DNA from 2 places in the Desulfosporosinus meridiei DSM 13257 genome. Region 1 is predicted to be linked to the other one. Evidence: riboswitches for the same ligand, from Rfam matches in the RefSeq annotation. Region 1 holds a riboswitch; the other holds the start of a gene.

Region 1 (3,156 bases):
GCTGGGAATGTAATGTTCATAAGCTCCAGCTCCCAAAAATGAACTATACTCTTCGACAGTTTTATTTAAAGCCGCCAAACCTTTGACCTGTTTGACTAATTCTTGCTCCGACATCCCTCCAGGAATAGCCAGCGCACGCTGCAAACGGACTTCCTGGGGAATATCTGCAAAAAGATCATCAAGTGACTTAGCCCCGATACGGGCTAAGAGCCGTTCTTTTTGGCTGTCCGTATTCGGTACGAAGTTCATTCTAATGTTCCTCCTGTGCTAAAAATGTCTCATATTCCTCAACGGACATCATACTTTCCAGCGGAGCTAAATCTTCAGCCTCAACCTTAATCAACCAGCCCTCTCCATAGGGGTCAGAATTTAATAAATCAGGTGTATCCATAACTGAAGTGTTCACTTCTACAACTTTTCCACTCACAGAAGCAGAGATGTCAGATACAGCTTTAACTGATTCAACTGTACCGTAAGATTTTCCGGCGGTTACCGTTGTTCCTACATCCGGGAGCTCGACAAACACTACGTCTCCAAGGCTTTTTTGGGCGTGGTCTGTTATACCAAAAGTTATAATGTTTCCTTCAACCTTTGCGTATTCATGCTCTTTGTTATACTTTACATCAACTGGATTCATTTAAATCATCCTCCTCAAATTTTAATTATTTTGTCCAAAGGGGATTAGCAACATCCATTAGTAATACTAAATGTGTATGGCTAGATGAATTTTATTTAAGCAATTAGCACGAGTAAAACTACTAGATTATTTTTAGCTATGCGATACTGGATAATACTTTATCAGATACTACACCAGATTACTTGGGTTTTGATTGATCCTCACGTTTATAAAACAAGGAGGGAACAATTCTTGCTTTAACTGCTTTTCCACGGATCATTACATCAAGAATCTGACCCTGAATCGCTAAATCGGCCTTGACTAATCCTAAAGCAATGTTTTTGTTTAGAGTTGGTGAAAATGAGCCAGATGTAACAAATCCAATCTCTTGCCCATCTTTTTGTAAGGGATAGTGGGAACGGGCTATTCCACGTTCAATCATTTCTAATCCTACTAACTTTCGCGGTACACCTTGTTCTTTTTGAGCGAGAATTACCTCCTTGCCAATAAAATTCACCTTATCTAGCTTAACAAAAATTCCAAGCCCAGCTTCAAGAGGAGAAATCTCCGCTCCTAATTCATTCCCATATAACGGAAGACGAGCTTCAAAGCGCAATGTGTCACGTGCACCCAGCCCAATCGGCTGTACACCCTCTAGAGCACCAACTTCCAATATTTTTCTCCACAGTTGCCGACTATGTTCAGGAGTAACATAAATCTCAAATCCGTCTTCTCCTGTATAGCCCGTCCGGGAAACCAGACAACTAATCCCGTCAATATTCCCGTGAGTGAAACTATAGTATTTAATCTGTGAAAGATTAAGTTCTGTAATACGCTGTAAGACAGTTTCCGCTAGAGGACCTTGTAAGGCAAGCTGAGCATATTGGTCAGAGACATTCCCTAAGTTCACATTAAAACTGTCTGCTTGTTTTAATATCCAAGCATAGTCCTTATCGGTATTGGAGGCATTTACAACAATCAGAAAATGTTGAGAATTATATCGATAAACCAACAAGTCATCCACAATTCCACCGCTTGGATAGCACATAGGAGAGTATAGAATTCTGCCATCTTCCAGCTTACTGACATCATTCGTGATCAGCATTTGAATAAACTCTAAAGCATCTTGACCACGAACCTCTATCTCACCCATATGAGACACATCGAAAAGGCCGGCCTTAGTCCGAACGGCATGATGTTCATCTATAACACCAACATATTGAACAGGCATTTCCCATCCGCCAAAATCAATAAGTTTTGCCTTATGAGCCAAATGCTCTTCGTAAAGTGGAGTGCGTTTTAATTCATTCATAAGAAACCTCCTTATTTTAGACTAGAAACTAGTTTTTCATAGTAGACATTTCGCGCATCAGATTTCTTCAATAGTGTTCCATATAGCAGGACATCACACCCAGAAAAAACCTTCCAAAACACCCTTGTAATTTCTGTAAATTAAAAGGACAGAGAAAATGCGTAGTCGCATTTTCTCTGTCCTTTAACCTGAGAGATTCGCCGTATCTCGGCTTCCCCTTTGGTGTTCTTTTACAAGAAACTCTCCAGAGTCCCGTCTTCTAGCAGTACTTTTGCCTGAGAGCTTCCCTCCTTGAAAAGCGTATTTCAAGGAATTTCTCCTTCGGCGTCTGTATTTCAGATCTCTCCTGCCAGCTTCATCCGGTATAAACTATTTACTTACTTATATAATATGCTTTTTCAGTCAATAAGTCTACTGGAATTTTCTGAAATCACGTTCCTACATCGAGGGCAAATCGTCGGAAACTCTTCATTCTTGCCAACTTCCTCATGGAACATCCAACAGCGCTCGCATTTTCTTCCTCCGGCTGGTTGAACATGAATTCCTAATCCCTTATTAACTTCCGCTGCCTGTACCCCTTCAGGTCTTTCTTCATCAGGTAGATGCATAACCAACTGGGAAACAATAAAGATTTCTGCCAAATTCGGAACTTGTTTAAGAGATTTGTACTGTTCTTCTGTCGGATACAAATCAACTTGTGCAGTTAAAGGATGACTAATAAGTTTGTCCTGTCGCGCAATTTCCAATATTTTTGAGACATCTGTGCGTAAAGCAAGAATCTGATCCCATCGGTTAGCCAGTTCTTCGTCCATCCACTCAGAATTCACTTTAGGCATTTCTGCTATTTGAACATTTGCCGCACTCTTTTCTCCAGGGATATACGGCCAGATTTCTTCAGTCATGAAGGACAAGATTGGAGTTAAAAGACGTACCAGCGCATCAAGAACTTCATACAAAACTGTCTGAGCCGAGCGCCGAAGAAGAGATGTTTTCCCTTCTACATAAAGCCGGTCTTTGACAATATCCAGATAAACGGCACTTAATTCTATGGTACAGAAGTTATGAATGGTATGGTAAGTCCAGTGGAATTCATAGGATTCATATCCCAGAAGTACTCGTTCAACTACTTTGGAAAGCTTAAGCAGAGCCCAACGGTCAATTTCTTGAAGGTCTTTATAAGCAACTTTATCCTTAGCTGGATCAAAATCATTGAGATTGCTAAGCAAGA
Region 2 (3,156 bases), 150 kb from region 1:
ACCTTTCAGGTCGTTTTTTGAAAAATATTTTAAGTTTCCTAAAGTATGCTATTTTTTTATAACCGGAATGGGATCCTTTGAAACCTCGTCTAAATTATCCTCCCACAGATACTTTTTTGTTTCTGAGACGATAACTCCACTTAAGAGCAACAGGGAAACGAGGTTTGGTATAGCCATTAATGCGTTCATAGCATCTGCCATATCCCAGACCAGTTGAAGAGTCATTATGGACCCCAGGAATACAGCAAGTACCCAGACCCCGCGGTATGGCATAATTGCAGCTTTTCCGAACAAGTATTCAATCGCTCTTTCTCCATAATATGACCACCCGAGAATGGTTGAAAACACGAAAGTTAAAAGTCCAACTGTTAAGACAATGGGGCCAACTACGGGTATTTGAGCAAAGGCAATTTTCGTTAGCGCGGCACCTTTTAATCCTTCTGTAGCAGCAGGATTGCTCATAATGCTGCTCACTACAACGATACCAGTCATTGCACAGACCACAACAGTATCCCAGAAGGTTCCGGTTGCTGAGACCAAAGCTTGGCGAACTGGATTTCTAGTTTGAGCCGCTGCTGCCACAATGGGGGCAGACCCTAATCCTGACTCATTGGAGAACAGCCCTCGGGCAATACCGTAGCGTGCTGCCATCATAATCGACGCTCCAATAAAGCCACCGCCCGCTGCTTGAGGAGTGAAGGCGGATTTAAAAATCAGGCTGATTGCTGGTATTACGAATGAAGAATTTAGAACTAAAATAATAATACAACCAATTACATAGAATATTGCCATGAATGGCACGAGCATTTCACACACTCGGGCAATGGACTTAACCCCCCCAATAATAACAAAGCCGGTGAGAGCAGCCATTACACCACCAGTGATATATGGCGAAATATTAAAGCTCTCATTAACCATAGCGGCAATGGAATTAGCTTGGACCGTATTTCCAATTCCAAAAGCCGCGATGGCTGTAAAAATACAAAATAAGACCGCCAGCCACTTTTGACCCAAACCATTTTCCAAAGCATACATAGGTCCACCAAGCATTGTCCCATCTGAGGTCTTAACTCTATACTTTACCGATAACAGAGCCTCAGAGTACTTAGTAGCAATACCAAAGACTCCCGTTAGCCAGCACCATAGAACAGCGCCTGGGCCTCCCAGAGCTACGGCAGTAGAAACCCCTACGATATTACCCGTACCTATTGTTGCTGCTAATGCTGTGGTGAGTGCCCCGAACTGGCTTACATCTCCCTCAGAAGACGTATCTTTCGTTAAGGAAAGCTTAATGGCTTTAATAATGTGTTTTTGGATGAAGCGAGTACGAAAGGTTAGAAATAAGTGCGTACCGAAAAGTAAGATGAGCATTGGGGGACCCCAGAGGTAATCGTTTAGCCAGATGATAGCGTTGTGAAATGATTCCATGTCGTTTTTCCTCCTCCGTTAATATAATACCTTTGTGGATTGCTGCTAATGCGCTCCATCTATATATAAAAAGAGCCAAATCTTGCGATTTGACTCTGGATTTAAGTAGTAAATAGTACAAGTTTATGGAGAGATCACAAATGTGTCTGACCATTAAACTTCAATACTCTGTCCTTTTGCCTGAGAGATTAGCAAAGCATTTTGCGTTGCCCCTTCGGCGCCCATTAATGGATCTCTCCAGAGTCCTGTCAATTTGCGGTCCTGCTTAAATTTAAGCTCCTGAAAGTACAACCTCTTCGGCAGGCAAATTTGCCTATCTCCCGTAAATATCATCCAGTAATTATTTAGTTAAGTTTTTAGTGAGCTAACTTATATTATAATTTTAATTTAGAAATTATTCAATGATTTGCCAAAAAATTTATAAGGATTTAGCAAGTCAATCTACCCTGACTATAACGCATCTTAAATAGGGCAGATTAACTTAATTTAAAAGTTTTTCTAACTTCTATGCTTCACACACGGGATGCTCCCGTAAGCTTTAGTTATATTGTAGAGCTTTTTCAATTCTTGTTTTTACCTGTTGTGAGAGATCCTCAACCCGCACGAGGTGAGTATCACCAGATTTTCGTTCTTTGAGTTCAACTTGACCATTGGCCAAGGTTTTACTTCCTAAAGTTACCCTTATTGGATAACCTACTAAATCTGCATCCTTAAATTTCACGCCGGCACGTTCATCTCGATCATCCAGAATGACTTCGACTCTTAAATCTTTTAACTCTTGATAAAGTTTCTCAGCAGTTTCAACAACCAAGGAATCCTTATTACTGGTTGGTATAATTATACAATGGTATGGAGCAATTGGCATTGGCCAAATAATTCCGTTTTCGTCGTGGTTTTGTTCAATGGCTGCGGCAATTGTTCTGCTTACCCCAACGCCGTAACAACCCATCACACAGCTTTTTTCGACTCCGTTCTCATCTAAAAAGTTCGCACCAAGTGCTTTGCTGTATTTGGTTCCAAGCTTGAATACTTGACCAACTTCAATTCCTCTGGCCTCTTTAAGTGGAGCTCCACATTTAAGACAGGCTTCACCCTGTTCCACCATTCTTAAATCAAGAACCTCGTCTATACGGATATCTTTGCCGGGTACAACATCTACATAGTGATGATCCGGTTTATTCGCTCCACAGACCCCTTTCTTCATCAGGGGAACTTCTTGATCAGCAACTACCAAAAGTCCATCAGGTGCTCCGACTGGCCCTACAGACCCAGGTTCACACCCCAAAGTCTGCTGAACTAACTCAGATGAGGCAAGTTGAAGGGACACAAATCCACCTAAAGCGTTATTCAGTTTTATTTCATTGAGCGTGCGATCCCCACGTATTAACACCAAAAAGATTCTATCATCCCCTTGGTAGAGCAACGACTTTATGGTGGAACTCTTCGGTACTGCCAAAAACTCACTGAGGTCTTCAATGGTCTTTACTCCCGGTGTAGACACTAACTTACTCTTTCCTTCCGGAAATGCATCGTCAATTACCTGAGGGCGACACTCAGATTTCTCCATATTAGCTGCATAATCACACCCTGAACAATGAACGACGGCATTCTCTCCGGAATCAGCAAGAACCATAAATTCATGGGTTCCCCCTGTACCTCCAATGGCACCAGCATCTGCTTCAACAGGACGGAAAGTTAAACCACAGCGGGAAAAAATTCTACAATAAG

The links. A riboswitch is a leader RNA that binds a small molecule or an ion and turns the genes downstream of it on or off. The one in region 1 is predicted to bind glycine.
Region 2: it holds a riboswitch for glycine, as region 1 does, so the genes downstream of both, DESMER_RS17665 (alanine/glycine:cation symporter family protein) here and gcvT (glycine cleavage system aminomethyltransferase GcvT) in region 1, are expected to answer to the same signal.

Annotation. Positions count from the first base shown of each region.
Region 1 covers NC_018515.1:3,982,684-3,985,839, forward strand. Annotated here, with positions in the region: gene gcvPA (aminomethyl-transferring glycine dehydrogenase subunit GcvPA) at 1-249, opposite strand, end outside; gene gcvH (glycine cleavage system protein GcvH) at 251-637, opposite strand; gene gcvT (glycine cleavage system aminomethyltransferase GcvT) at 816-1,928, opposite strand; glycine riboswitch at 2,103-2,178, opposite strand; glycine riboswitch at 2,182-2,287, opposite strand; gene ileS (isoleucine--tRNA ligase) at 2,327-3,156, opposite strand, start outside.
Region 2 covers NC_018515.1:3,832,863-3,836,018, forward strand. Annotated here, with positions in the region: gene DESMER_RS17665 (alanine/glycine:cation symporter family protein) at 49-1,428, opposite strand; glycine riboswitch at 1,587-1,679, opposite strand; gene DESMER_RS17670 (proline--tRNA ligase) at 1,967-3,156, opposite strand, start outside.